One region of the Pseudomonas sp. HC1(2025) genome, then DNA from elsewhere that is predicted to be linked to it. Evidence: riboswitches for the same ligand, from Rfam matches in the RefSeq annotation. Region 1 holds a riboswitch; the other holds the start of a gene.
What was found. A riboswitch is a leader RNA that binds a small molecule or an ion and turns the genes downstream of it on or off. The one in region 1 is predicted to bind cobalamin.

Region 2: linked by a shared signal. The riboswitch ahead of cobO (cob(I)yrinic acid a,c-diamide adenosyltransferase) and the one ahead of cobW (cobalamin biosynthesis protein CobW) in region 1 are both predicted to bind cobalamin.

Annotation. Positions count from the first base shown of each region.
Region 1 is NZ_CP196017.1:3,036,835-3,044,264, forward strand. It holds gene ACSSVH_RS13640 (VWA domain-containing protein) at 1-253, opposite strand, end outside; gene ACSSVH_RS13645 (magnesium chelatase ATPase subunit I) at 307-1,305, opposite strand; gene cobN (cobaltochelatase subunit CobN) at 1,305-5,066, opposite strand; gene cobW (cobalamin biosynthesis protein CobW) at 5,070-6,137, opposite strand; cobalamin riboswitch at 6,229-6,430, opposite strand; gene ACSSVH_RS13660 (hypothetical protein) at 7,095-7,430, shown strand, end outside.
Region 2 is NZ_CP196017.1:4,195,974-4,203,431, forward strand. It holds gene ACSSVH_RS18585 (cobyric acid synthase) at 1-201, opposite strand, end outside; gene cobD (threonine-phosphate decarboxylase CobD) at 198-1,187, opposite strand; gene cbiB (adenosylcobinamide-phosphate synthase CbiB) at 1,180-2,088, opposite strand; gene bluB (5,6-dimethylbenzimidazole synthase) at 2,085-2,735, opposite strand; gene ACSSVH_RS18605 (cobyrinic acid a,c-diamide synthase CobB) at 2,732-4,096, opposite strand; gene cobO (cob(I)yrinic acid a,c-diamide adenosyltransferase) at 4,093-4,704, opposite strand; cobalamin riboswitch at 4,785-5,032, opposite strand; gene ACSSVH_RS18615 (PQQ-dependent sugar dehydrogenase) at 5,132-6,445, shown strand; gene ACSSVH_RS18620 (transglutaminase family protein) at 6,513-7,316, opposite strand; gene ACSSVH_RS18625 (alpha-E domain-containing protein) at 7,313-7,458, opposite strand, start outside.

The sequences.
Region 1 (7,430 bases):
CCATACGTGCGCGCTGTCGATAAGCATCGTCAAACAGCTGGGCCAGCAAGCCCTTGGCGTCGGTTAATGCACGATGCCGCCGGGTGGAGGCCGACGCATCCACGATCACCAGCCACAACTCATGGGCCGAACAGCTGCGCAGGTGATAGCGCAGGTCTTCACGAGATTGCGGCCGCCCCCCCAGCAGGGTGCCCGGCCAGTTGACCGAGCCCTGCTGCGCGCTGCGCGCCTTGCCCTGGCGGCCCCTGTCCAGTCGCCCTGCTTTGGGACGGGCATCCGCCCCCGTATCAGGTCGGGGGCGGATGCCTAGGGCTTTTTTGGCCAGCTAGGCACTTCTCGGCGAGCACCCGTGGGCAATGCGGGTGCGGGCATTTCGCCCCATTGGCCCTGGCCCGACGCGCTATCTGAAGGCTGGGGCGCCTGGCCCTGATCGGACCTGCCTGCAGGCGGTGCTTGCTCCTGGCGACGATGGCGCAAGGCAAATTCGGCAACGGCCTCTATATCTTCTTCAGCGATGGCCGCAACCCCACGCCACGCCGCATGGGCCCGCGCGCCGCGCAACCACACCAGATCGGCACGCAGGCCGTCGACACCAGCGGCAAAGCAGCGCTCGGTAATCTGTGCCAGGGCCTGGTCATCCAGGGCGATGCTTTCCAGGCGTGCACGGGCCTGGGTGCAACGCGCGCGCAGCGCCGCTTGCTGGTCAGCCCACTGCGCGCAGAACGCGCCGGGGTCGCTATCGAAATCCAGGCGCCGGCGAATGATCTGCCCGCGCTCGGCCGGCAAAGTCTGCCCGCTCAATGCCACGTTGAAACCAAACCGATCCAGCAACTGCGGACGCAACTCGCCCTCTTCCGGGTTCATCGTGCCGATCAGCACAAAACGCGCCGAGTGCCGGTGGGAGATGCCATCGCGCTCGATCAGGTTGGTGCCACTGGCGGCGACGTCGAGCAACAAGTCCACCAGGTGATCGGGCAGCAGGTTGACTTCATCCACGTACAACACGCCGCCGTCAGCCTTGGCCAGCACGCCCGGGGAAAACTGCGCACGGCCTTCGCTCAGCGCCGCATCCAGGTCCAGGGTGCCGACCAAACGCTCTTCGGTGGCGCCCAACGGCAAGGTGACGAACTGCCCGCTGGCCAACAGGTCCGCCAAGCCACGGGCCAGGGTGGACTTGGCCATGCCGCGCGGGCCTTCGATCAGCACGCCACCGATCTTCGGGTCGATGGCGGTCAGGCACAGGGCAAGCTTCAGGTCGTCGGCGCCGACCACTGCCGACAGTGGGAAATGGGGGATGTCAGTCATCAACTGTCTTCTTCTATGTCCAGCAACAGGTTTTCCAATGCCTCGCGGTAGGCCCCCGGCTCCTGCCACATGCCACGCTGCTGGGCTTCCAGCATGCGCTCGGTCATGTCGCGCAAGGCGTCGGGGTTGTGCTGTTGCACAAACGCCCGGGTGTCGGGGTCGAGCAGGTAGGCATCGGCCAGCAGTGCATATTGGTGATCGTCGATCAGCGCAGTAGTGGCGTCAAAGGCAAACAGATTGTCTACCGTTGCCGCCATCTCGAACGCGCCTTTGTAGCCGTGGCGCTTGACCCCTTCGATCCACTTGGGATTGGCCGCGCGGGAGCGGATCACCCGGTTCAGCTCTTCCTTCAGCGTGCGGATCTTCGGCAGGTCCGGCTGGCTGTGATCGCCATGATAGCTGGCAGCCTTGCTGCCACTGAGGGTTTCCACGGCCGCGAGCATGCCGCCCTGGAATTGGTAGTAGTCATTGGAGTCGAGCAAGTCGTGCTCGCGGTTGTCCTGGTTCTGCAACACGGCCTGCACCTGGCTCAGGCGCTGGGCGAACTGTTCACGGGCCGCAGTGCCTTCATCAGAGCCACCATAGGCGTAGCCACCCCAATTGAGGTAGACCTCGGCCAGGTCTGCGCGGCTTTGCCACAGGCGAGCGTCAATCGCGCCCTGCACGCCCGCGCCATAGGCACCGGGCTTGGCCCCGAAAATGCGCCAGCCGGCCTGCCTGGCCGCAGCCTCTTCATCCAGGCCAGACTTGCGCAGCGCCTCGCGCTCGCTGCGCACCTTAGCCGCCAGGGGGTTTAGGTCGTCCGGTTCATCCAGCGCCGCGACCGCCTGCACCGCAGCATCGAACAAGCGGATCAGGTTGGCGAAGGCATCGCGGAAGAACCCGGACACCCGCAACGTAACGTCAACTCGCGGGCGGTCAAGCAAGCTGATGGGCAGGATTTCAAAGTCATCGACACGCTGGCTGCCCGTGGCCCATACCGGTCGCACGCCCATCAACGCCATGGCCTGGGCGATGTCGTCACCGCCGGTGCGCATGGTCGCGGTGCCCCACACCGAAAGCCCGAGCTGGCGCAGATGGTCACCATGGTCCTGCAGGTGCCGCTCAAGCATCAGGTTGGCGGACTGGAAGCCGATACGCCAGGCAGTGGTGGTGGGCAGGTTACGCACATCGACGGTGAAAAAGTTACGCCCGGTCGGCAGCACATCGAGGCGCCCACGGCTCGGTGCGCCGCTAGGCCCCGCCGGTACGAAACGACCGTCCAAGGCATCCAGCAAGCCGCGCATTTCCGCCGGGCCACAGGCATCAAGGCGCGGTGCGACGACGATGCGCAGGCTTTCGACCACGGATTTCACATCTTCCCAGCCGGGCTCCTCAAGCTGTTCGAGGGGCCCTTCCAGTGCCTGTTCGATCAACCGCGCCGCGTACAGCTCCAGACGCTCGCGAGTATCGCCGGCGGTGCGCCACAACTGCCCGTCGATCTTCTGCAACACGTCGGGGCGGCGCCCGGTCCAGGGTTCGGCCAGGGCGCAATCGAGCGGGTCAAAGCCCAGCTCGAAGGCCTTGGCCAACACGCGCAGCAGGCTTGATTGCGGGCCGCGCCCGTCGCCACGCGGGATGCGCAGCAGGGCCAACAAGGTATCGATACGCAGGCGCCCCTCGGGCGATTCGCCAAAGATATGCAGGCCGTCGCGGATCTGCGATTCCTTCAGGTCACACAGGTAGGTGTCCAGGCGCGGCAGCCACACGGCTGCGTCGGCCTCGTTATCCAGCGCAAGCTCCTGATCGATGCGGGTTTCGCGCACCAGCTTGAGGATGTCCTTTTGCAGTTCCAGGGCGCGGCGCGGGTCGAGCAACTGCGCTTCGTAATACTCATCCGCCAACAGTTCCAGGTTACGCAGCGGGCCGTAAGTCTCGGCGCGGGTCAGCGGCGGCATCAAGTGATCGATGATCACCGCCTGGGTGCGGCGCTTGGCCTGGGCGCCCTCGCCCGGGTCGTTGACGATAAACGGGTAGATATTGGGCAGCGGCCCCAGCAACGCATCCGGCCAGCAGTTCTCCGACAGCCCGACGCCTTTGCCCGGCAGCCATTCCAGGTTGCCATGCTTGCCCACGTGGATCACGCCGTGGGCGCCGTAGGTGTGGCGCAGCCAGAAATAAAACGCCAGGTAAGCGTGGGGCGGCACCAGGTCCGGGTCGTGGTACACCGCGCTGGCATCCACCTGGTAACCCCGCGCCGGCTGGATGCCGACAAAGGTCAGGCCCAGGCGCAGGCCGGCGATCATCATACGCCCGTCGCGGCACATCGGATCGTTATGGGGCGTGCCCCAGCGTTCCAGCACAGCCTGGCGGTTGGCCTCGGGCAAGCGATTGAACATCGCCTGGTAATCGTCCAGCCCCAGGCTTTGATGGCAGGGGCGCAGGTCGAGGCTGTCGAGGTCGTTGGTCACACCGCCGAGCAGCTCGTGGATCAAGGCGGTGCCGCTGTCCGGCAACGTGAGCGGCAGCGGATAACCCTTGGTTTGCAGGGCAAGCAGGATATTCAAAGCCGCAGCCGGCGTATCCAGGCCCACGCCGTTACCGATGCGCCCGTCGCGCGTCGGGTAGTTGGCAAGGATCAGGGCGATGCGTTTCTCTGCATTCGGCACCCGGGCCAGTTCGACCCAGCGCCGCGCCAGTTCGGCCACAAAGTCCATGCGTTCGGGGGCTGCGCGGTAGCACACCACGTCCGACTGGCTGCGCTCGCTGCGCCAGGCCAGGTCCTTGAAGCTGATCGGGCGGCTGATGATGCGCCCGTCCAGTTCCGGCAAGGCAATGTGCATCGCCAGGTCGCGCGGGCCAAGGCCTTGTTCGCTGGCTTCCCAACCGGGTTGGTTGTCCTGGGCGCAGATGGCCTGGATCACCGGGATATTGCGGCGAAACGGCCGCAAATGGGGCGTTTCCGGGCTGGATTGGGCAAAGCCGGTGGTGTTCAGTATCACCGCCGCCTGCACCTCATCCAGCAGATCCTCGACCACCGTCAGGCAGCCGGGCTCCTTCAAACTGGCCACCGCCATTGGCAGCGGATTCAGGCCCGCCGCCTGCAAGCGCTGGCAGAACACGTCGATAAAAGCGGTATTGGCCGCCTGCAAGTGCGAGCGGTAGAACAGCACCGCTGCCACCGGCCAATCGGTGCTCCAGTCCGCCTGCCAGTCACTGAGGCGCGCATTGGCGATGCGGGGGTGATAAATCGCCGTGCGCGGCAGGGTTTGCGGTTCGGCCCAGGGGTAATCGCGGCCCAGGTAGCTACTGGCCAGGCAGCGATAGAAATCCAGCGCATTCGCCAGCCCGCCCTGGCGCAGAAAATGCCACAGGCGGTCACGCGCCTGCGCATCCACGGTGCTCAGGCCGCTGAGTTCGGGGTCGGGACGGTCATCCCCTGGCACCAGGATCAACTGCACGCCCTGCCCGGCCAACTCCACCAGGCGCTGGATACCGTAGCGCCAGTAGCCGATGCCGCCATGCAGGGATATCAGGATGACCTTGGCGTGGCGCAACACCTCGTCCACATACAGGTCCACCGACGCGTGATTCTGCACCTGCATCGGGTTGGCCAGGCGCAGGCTCGGGTAGTCGTCGGGCAGTTGCTGGGCGGCTTCGGCCAACAGCGCCAGGCTGGAATCACCGCTGCACAGGATCACCAGCTCGGCGGGGGTCTGTCCAAGGTCGGCGATGTTGTCATCGGAGACGAAGCCACCGGGCTGGGTCCTGAGCAGATGCATGGGTTAAACGCTGAGGGCAGCGCGCAATTGCGCTTCCAGGCCTGCTGCGTCCAGATCCTGGCCGATCAGCACCAGACGCGTGATGCGTGCTTCGTCAGCCCCCCAGGCGCGGTCGAAGTGCTTGTCAAAGCGCGTACCCACGCCCTGGATCAACAGGCGCATCGGCTTGTTGGGGATCGCGGCGAAGCCTTTGACCCGCAGGATGCCGTGCTGCACCACCAATTGGCTCAGGGCGTCGAGCAGCAGCGCTTCATCAGCCTGGGGCAAGTCGATGGAGATGGAATCGAACGCATCGTGATCGTGATCGTGATCGTCTTCACCTTCGTGGTGATGATCGTGATGGCTATGGCGCCCGTCGATATGCTCCTCGGAGCCGGCGCCCAGGCCAATTAACACGTCCAGGGGCAGGCGGCCGCTGCTGGCCTCGACGATTTTCACCGCTGGCGGCAGTTCTTCGGCGACTTCCAGGCGTACACGGGCCAGGTCTTCGGGGCTGATCAGGTCGGTTTTATTGAGGATCACCAGGTCGGCGCTGGCCAGTTGGTCGGCAAACAGCTCGTGCAGTGGCGATTCGTGGTCCAGGTTCGGGTCGAGTTTGCGCATGGCGTCGACCTGGTCGGGGAATGCGGCGAAGGTGCCGGCGGCCACGGCCGGGCTGTCGACCACAGTGATCACCGCGTCAACCGTGCAGGCACTGCGGATTTCCGGCCACTGGAAGGCCTGGACCAACGGCTTGGGCAGGGCCAGGCCGGAGGTTTCGATGAGGATATGGTCGAGGTCGCCACGGCGCGCCACCAGTTCACGCATCACCGGGAAGAACTCTTCCTGCACGGTGCAGCACAGGCAGCCGTTGGCCAGTTCGTAGACACGGCCGTTGGCTTCTTCTTCGGTGCAACCGATGGAGCACTGCTTGAGGATCTCGCCGTCGATGCCCAGTTCGCCGAATTCGTTGACGATCACCGCAATGCGCCGGCCCTGGGCGTTGTCCAGCATGTGGCGCAGCAAGGTGGTTTTGCCCGAGCCGAGAAAGCCGGTGACGATAGTGACGGGGAGTTTGGCCAGTGTTTTCATCGGATGCCCTTTGGGGCGGGCATACGGGACGACTGGCCCTGCGGCGGCGCAGGTGCTGGATTCGTCACCGGATCACCCCGCCCGGTTGAAATGGAAAATCGGTTGCGAGGCAGGTCTCCTGGCTTGGGGCTTGCTGGCCTTGCGGCTGGCGCTGGCTGCGCCTTCCCGCCTGGTACAGGCAGTGGCGTGGCAGTCAGATAAACCCTTTACAGTTGCGGGGGCAGCCGCGGCTTGGACCGCGTTCCCTTCTTAGCTTCGGCCGCAGCCGAAGAACCTCGAACGTGCAAGGCTACGCAGTGCCCGGCAGCTGGTCAACGTCGCGCAGCTAAACGCATCTAGTGACTCAAGGGTGCACCTCACCTCTGGGGACCCAAAGTGAAACCGTCACGCCGCGAACACTACATAACTATCGCACCTCTCACCAACCCACTGAATACACTGAATATGCATCCACGTTAGCTGGAACGATGACAATCAATCCAACAGAAAACGCAATTCAACCAATATCACTCGCTATAACGCCTAAAACCAATAACCTCCCATCTTTGCAGACACTGAACAATGATGTTTCCCACCGTACTTTGTCGTAGACATCAGCCGATAGTATTTCTGATAGACCCTGACCTGGCAGGAGACCAGCTCAACGTTATGACATGGACAATTTTGACTATACGTTTGCTCATACCTGCCCCCTAATCGCCTTTTCAGGAGCGTTACTAGCCAGCACTACAAAGACCTGTACGTAGTGCAGACCGTAAAAGCACCTTATGTAAAAGCCCGCCTTGAATCCAGCCTGGCTATCCAGCCCACACGAGTTAAAGAGGTGCTGTAATTTAATGAAATCCATTTCGCAGTTAGCACGAGGAACAGCAGCCTTGAAAAACATCACTCACTCTCAAGGCAGCTTTCCAAACAATCCAACCCCAAGCCCACCTATTCAATGGGGATACAAACACGATGAATTCTTCAGCAAGCATTCAACCCAGTGCGCCTATGCTTAACGCACCTCGCACTACACTCCCCAAAGACGCTTCTCCCACCTTAGCACCGACACAAAACATCTCATCGGACATTCCGTATTTTGAGAGCTACACCCACTCGATGCTGGCCGAAAAACTACTGGCCCATTTCATAGATTTGGAAGTCCCAGGCGCTAAAACATCCAACAGCTTTCGCTTGGATGAGCTTAAAAGTATGGCGAGAGGCAAACTACACGACGGACGAGATGCCACACAAGAGCAAGTAGAGCTTGCAAAGCAGGTCATCAACCGCCCAGAACTAGTCAAGTCACTC
Region 2 (7,458 bases), 1.2 Mb from region 1:
CAGGTTGGCGGCCTGGGCCTGCACGGCCTGGGCGCGGCCGATCTCGCCCCCTTCTGCCGTGACCGCACTGTTGAGCGCCATGTTCTGCGGCTTGAAGGGCACCACCGGCACGCCCTGGCGCACGACCCAGCGGCACAGCGCGGTCACCAGGGTGCTTTTGCCCGCGTCGGAGGTGGTGCCTTGCACCATCAGCGTGGTCATGAAGTTTGCTTCCAGGCAGTCAGGGCGTGTTCGAGGCGCAGCCAATCGGCGTCAGTCCCGGGCAGGCCAAAACGCAGGCTGCTGTCGTGGACAAACAGGCGCAGCAGGATGCCGCGCTGGGCCATGAACTCATGTAGCAGCTCGGCGCGGTCGGTGATCAGCCACTGGAACAGCGCGCAGCCGCCTTGTGGGCGCAGGCCATACTGCTCCAACAGGCGAAACAGGCGCTGGCTGGCGTCTTCGCAGCGCTGGCGCTGGTAGGTGTGGCCGGCACTGTCGCGCAGGCACACCTGGCCCAACTCCCGCGTCGGCCCGCTCACCGCCCACGGGCCGACCTGCTCGGCCAGCAGCTTGAGCAGCTTGCGCTCGGCCAATACAAAGCCCAGGCGCACCCCGGCCAGGCCGAAAAACTTGCCGAACGAGCGCAACACAATCAACCCCACTTGATTGGCCTGGCTCGCCAGGCTCAGGTGCGGGGTGTTGTCCATAAAGGCTTCATCCACCACCAACCAACCACCGCGCTGGGCCAGGCGTGCATGCCAATCCCGCAGGCGCTGGGGCGTAAGGCTCAGGCCAGTGGGGTTGTTGGGATTGACCACCACCAGCACGTCGAGGCTATCGAGGAAGAAGTCGACTTCCTGCTCCAGCACCTCGCGCACGATGTAACCGGCGCGGCGCCAGGCTTGGGCATGCTCGGCGTAGCACGGCGACAACACGCCGACCTTGCCCGCCCGGCGCAGGCGCGGCAGCAGCTGGATCGCCGCCTGGGAACCCGGCACCGGCAGCACCTGGGCTGCGCCGTAGTAGTCGCAGGCGGCCTGCTCCAGGCCGTCATCGGTCTCTGGCAGGCGGGCCCAGGCCCGCAGCGGGATGGGTGGGATTGGCCAGGGCCAGGGCGCGAGGCCACTGGACAGGTCCAGCCAGTCTTCCTGGGCGATGCCGTACTGCAACGCCGCCTTGCGCAGCCGTCCACCGTGTTCAAGCATAGAAATGCGCCCCCGCACACAGGATCAACACCCACAGCCACACGCCGCGCTGCACCAGTTGCCAGCCACGCTCGATGGAATCAGCATCGGCCGGCGGCCCTTCGCCCAGGGTCGGACGCTGGTGCAACTCACCGTGATAAATCGCCGCCCCGCCCAACTCGACACCCAGGGCGCCCGCGCCCGCAGCCATCACCGGCCCGGCATTCGGGCTGTCCCAGGTCGGGCCCTGGCGGCGCCAGCATGTGAGCGCCAGGCGGGTCTTGCCTAGCACGGCGTAGGTCAACGCAACCAAGCGTGCCGGAATGTAATTGAGCACATCGTCAATCTTCGCCGCCGCCCAGCCAAAGCGCTCAAAGCGTTCGTTGCGATAGCCCCACATGGCATCCAGGGTATTGCTCAGGCGGTACAGCACCACGCCCGGCACCCCGGCCACGACAAACCAGAACAGTGCGGCGAACACCGCATCGCTGCCGTTTTCCAGCACCGACTCGGTGGCCGCGCGCGCCACTTCGGTGCTGTCCAATTCGCTGGTCTGACGGCTGACCAGGTAACTGACACGCGTGCGCGCCTCGTCCAGGTCCCCGCTGCGCAGGGCCTGGGCCACCGGTAGCACGTGCTCACCCAGGCTGCGCATGCCCAGGGCCAGGTACAACGCGAGGATCTCGATCACCCAGCCGAAGTATGGCGCCCAGGACAAGGCAGTGGCCAGCAAGGTCAGCGGTATCACGGTGATAAACCATGCGGTCACGCCATGGCTGCGCCAGCCGCGCCCCGCAGAGTTGAAACGCTGCTCGATGCGCCCGGCAAAATTGCCGAACGCCACCAGCGGATGCCAGCGCCTGGGCTCGCCCAACAGCGCATCCAGCGCCACTGCGGCGACGCTCAGCAAGGCCACACTCATTGACTCACTCCCCAATAATTCTCATACAGCATGTCACTCAGCGGACGCGGTTCGGTCCAGCCCTCAAGTTGCAACATCGGTGCCGGGTAGAACTCCGTCACCGGGCCCAGGCACAGCACGGCCAGCGGCTTGGCGCCGGGCGGCAGGCCGAGCAGGTCGGCCAGGTCCTGGGGTTCGAACAACGACACCCAGCCCATGCCCAGGCCTTCGGCGCGGGAGGCCAGCCATAGATTCTGGATCGCGCAGGACAGCGACGCCAGGTCCATTTCCGGCAAGGTCCGGCGCCCGAAAATATGCCGCTCGCGATCATCCATCAACGCCGCCACCAGCACCTCGGCGCAGTCGTGGATGCCTTCGACCTTGAGCTTCATGAAATCGTCCGAACGCTCGCCCAGGGCTTGCGCGGTACGGATGCGTTCGGCTTCCACCAACTGCTGGATCTGCCCGCGCAGGTTGCGGTCGCTGATGCGGATAAAGCGCCAGGGCTGCATCAGGCCGACGCTGGGGGCCTGGTGCGCGGCCTGCAGCAGACGCTGCAGCAGCTCCGGGGCGACGGCGCCGCCGCTGAAGTGGCGCATGTCGCGACGTTCGGCGATGGCGCGGTAGATCGCGTCGCGCTCGGCCTGGGGGTAGGCGTGGTCGGTCATGGCCCTATCGCGGGCAAGCCCGCTCCCACATTTGAACCGTGGTCGCCTGCCATAACGGCTTGCCGGTCTGGCGCAAACAACGCGGCCACCGCAGCCGGATTCGACGGGAAGTAAAAGTGCACATAGGAGGCCGTCATCCGCCCCTGGCGATACACCGCCTCGGCGCCGCGCCCGCCGTTGGGGCTCAGGCCACGGGCAATCGGCTGCCACGGCGTGCTGGTCAGGGAATGATGATAGGTATGCCCGCGCAGCACGCCTTCCGGCAGCTCGACCGTTTGCAGGGCCAGGGCCGCCAGGCGTTTCTGCATGACCGCATCGCCGTGCAGCAGGCCCAGCAGTTCGGCGCGCGTGCCCTCGACATCGGTCAAGGAATCGAGCAGGTAGAGCATGCCCCCGCATTCGGCCAGCAACGGTTTGCCGGCAGCGTGATGGGCACGGATCGCCTGCAGCATCGCGCTATTTTGCGACAGCGCCTGATGATGCAGTTCCGGGTAGCCACCGGGCAGATAGAGGCTGTCGGCGTCGGGCAGCACGCGGTCATGGATCGGCGAGAAGAAGTGCAACTGCGCGCCCATCGCTCGCAGCAAATCCAGGCTGGCGCCGTAGGTGAAAGCAAAGGCTTCGTCACGGGCCACGGCAATCCGCACCCCGGCCAGTAGCGGCTGGGCTTCGATCAGCTCGGGCGCGGCGAATTCCACCGGCGGTGGCAGCGCTACCTCGCAACTGCTGGCCAGGGCGGCGGCGGCAGCATCCAGGCGCAGGTCCAGGTCATTCAGCTCGCTGGCCTGCACCAGGCCCAGGTGACGGCTGGGCAGCTCAATGCCGGTTTCCCGGGACAGTGCGCCGTACCAGCGCAGGCCTTCGGTCAAGCTGCCTTCGAGCAGTTGGGCGTGGCGCACGGTGCCGACACGGTTGGCCAGGACCCCGGCGAACGGCAGGTCTGCCTGGTAACGCGCCAGCCCCAGCGCCAGGGCGCCAAAGGTCTGGGCCATGGCGGTGCCATCGATCACTGCCAGTACCGGCACGCCAAAATGGCGCGCCAGGTCGGCGCTGGAAGGTGTGCCGTCGAACAGGCCCATCACGCCCTCGATCAGGATCAGGTCCGCCTCGCCCGCTGCTTCCCACAGCAGGCGGCGACTTTCCTGCTCGCCGACCATCCACATGTCCAATTGATAGACCGGCGCACCACTGGCGCGCTCATGGATCATCGGGTCGAGAAAGTCCGGGCCGCACTTGAACACCCGGACCTTGCGCCCCAGGTTGCGGTGCAGACGGGCCAGCGCGGCGGTGACAGTGGTCTTGCCCTGGCCTGACGCCGGCGCGGCGATCAGCACGGCTGGGCAATGGCGCGGCGGGTTCAAAGTTCGATGCCTTTCTGTGCCTTGATACCGGCCTGGAACGCGTGCTTGAGCATGCCCATTTCGGTGACGGTATCGGCCATTTCAATCAGTTCCGGTTTGGCCCCGCGGCCGGTGACCAGCACATGCTGCATCGGTGGCCGGGCTTGCAGGTCGCTCAACACTTGGTCCAGGTCCAGATAGCCGTGCTTGAGCGCAATGTTCAGCTCATCCAGCACCACCAGGCCGATGGACGGGTCCTGCAACATTTCCCGGGAGACTTTCCAGGCCGCTTCGGCAGCGGCGATATCACGCTGGCGGTCCTGGGTCTCCCAGGTAAAGCCCTCGCCCATCACATGGAAACGCACCTGCTCGGGGAAGCGGCGGAAGAACAGCTCTTCCCCGGTGCTGTTGCGGCCTTTGATGAACTGCACCACGCCGCATTGCAGATCGTGGCCCATGGCCCGGGCGAGCATGCCAAAGGCCGAGCTGCTCTTGCCTTTGCCGTTGCCGGTCAATACCAGCAGCAAACCGCATTCATTCGGTGAGTTGGCAATGCGCTCGTCAATCACCGCTTTTTTGCGCAGCATGCGCGCCAGGTGGCGTTCGTCACGATCGGGGGAATCAGTCATGGCAGCTCTCCGTTGGGGCTGGACAAAAACGGCGGGCAGGAAAAGACCACTTAAATGAAGCCAAGCATCGCCCACCGTGATGCTGTTGGATGGATCAGGCCGGTCTCCGGGCTCATGAGTGGCGCCCTGTTGAGCAGGGCGAGCCGACGATGCGCCTTCCCATATCGCAGGCGATACAGTGGCAAAAGCAGCGTCTTGACTCATTTACCGTTGCGGGGGCAGCGCCGGGATCGTGGCCGCACTGTAGAAAAGTGCGCGCACTCACCGGCTTCCCTGTTTCACTCGGTCGGCGCGTACGCCACAGAGCACCTGAAACAAGCGGCGAAGGTTAGTGGGTTGGGGGTACAGCGTCAATTAAAGCCGGCCATGCACTTGAACCATCGCCGCGCGCTGTACCTCTATGACTACAGGCATTGAGGAGAAAAACATGCACAAGACCCGACTCGCCGTACTGATCATGGCCGCAGGCGCACTCGCCGCCTGCGGCGAAAGCTCAACCTTGCAGGTCTCCGACGGCACGGGGCCATCGCCCAAGCTGCCGGAACCGAACAAAACCCTGATCCCCACCGTCAACATCGCCCCGGCCATTGGCTGGCCCGATGGCGCCAAGCCGACCGCGGCTGCGGGCACCCAGGTCGGCGCCTTCGCCGAAGGCCTGGACCACCCGCGCTGGTTGTATGTATTGCCCAACGGCGACGTGCTGGTGGCCGAGACCAACGCGCCGCCCAAGCCGGATGACTCCAAGGGCATTCGCGGCTGGGTCATGGAAAAGGTCATGGGCCGTGCCGGGGCCGGCGTACCTAGCCCGAACCGCATCACCCTGCTGCGCGATGCCGACCATGACGGCGTGGCAGAAACCCGCACGGTGTTCCTGGAAAACCTCAACTCGCCGTTTGGCATGTCCCTGGTGGGCAACGACCTGTACGTGGCCGACTCGGACAAGCTGCTGCGCTTTCCCTATCAACCGGGGGAAACCGCGATCAAGGCCCAGGGCACCAAGGTCATCGACCTGCCGGGCGGCCCGCTCAACCACCACTGGACGAAAAACGTGGTGGCCAGCAAGGATGGCAGCAAGTTGTATGTAAGCGTGGGTTCCAACAGCAACGTCGGTGAAAACGGCCTGGAAGCCGAACAGGGCCGTGCGGCGATCTGGGAAGTCGACCGGGCCAGCGCCAAGCAGCGGATTTTTGCTTCCGGGCTGCGCAACCCCAATGGCATGGCGTGGGAGCCACAAAGCGGCAAGCTATGGACGGCGGTCAACGAGCGCGATGAAATCGGCAGCGACTTGGTGCCGGACTACATCACCTCGGTCCAGGACGGTGGCTTTTACGGCTGGCCGTTCAGCTACTACGGCCAACATGTGGATGTACGGGTCACGCCGCAGGATCCGGACCTGGTGGCCAAGGCCATTGCCCCGGACTATGCCGTCGGGCCACACACCGCATCGTTGGGCCTGACCTTCGCTGAAGGCAACACGCTGCCGGCACAATTTGCCCATGGCGCGTTTATTGGCCAGCACGGCTCGTGGAATCGCAAGCCGCACAGTGGTTACAAGGTAATCTTTGTGCCATTTGCGGGGGGCAAGCCCAACGGCGCACCGGTGGATGTGCTGACCGGGTTCCTCAACAGTGATGAGAAAGCCATGGGCCGGCCGGTGGGCGTGGTGATCGACCAGCAAGGCGGCTTGCTGGTGGCCGATGATGTGGGGAATAAGGTGTGGCGGGTGTCAGCCGCTAAATAGCACCTGATGCCGGCTTGCCGACGATGAGGATCATTCTGGGCTCATCGCCGGCAAGGGGGTGACGGGGTTATTGCTGCTGCACCAGGATCACCGGGCTCGGCGCCACAAATACCCTGGCATGCATCTGCTCGTGCCCGCCGCCACGGCGCATGCCGCGCACCGGGCACGCATCGAGGTAATCCAGGCCCACCGCCAGTTTCAGATGCCGCTCCGGGCGGGCCAGTTGGTTGGTCACATCGAAGCTGTACCAGGCGTCATCCAGCCAGGCTTCGGCCCAGGCATGGCTGGCCAGGTGCTCGCTGTCCTCGCTATACAAATACCCCGACACATACCGCGTGGCGATCCCCAGGCTGCGCGCGCAGGCCAGGAATGCATGGGCGTGATCCTGGCAAACCCCGGCACGCCCGGCGAACGCCTCGGCCGCGCAGGTTTCCACTTGCGTGGCCCCCGGCACGTAGGCGATATGCTGGTTGAGAGCGTGCATCAGATCGATCAAGGCATTGCGATCCCGGCGTTTACCGCAGTGCTGCTGGGCAAAGGCGCGCAGGGCCTCGTCCGGCTCAGTCAGGCGCGTGCAACGCTGGAAAGGAAATGGCGACTGGCTGTCGTGCTCGGCCTCGCGCCACTCGTCAATGTCCACTTGGCCTCGGGCGCCGATGACGATCGATTCGTGGGGCTCATCCAGGGTCAGCACATGCAGGATATTGCCGAATGGGTCCAACTGGGCCCGCACCGGACGCGGCAGATCCAGCTGCCAACTGAGCACATGCTGACGCTCGCTGTCGTGAGGGGTCAGGCGCAGGTATTGGATGCTGGCACGCACCTGGTCTTCATAGCGGTAGGTAGTTTCGTGGCTGATGGAAAGTCTCATGCCGCCTCCAGGTAGGAATGATGAATAGCGTTACCCAACTGGCGTACCAGCGGGATGAAGTCGGTCAGCCAGGCGTGCAGGCCTTCTTCAAGGATTTCGTCAATGGCGGTAAAGCGCAGGCGCGCGTCCATTTCGGCGGCCA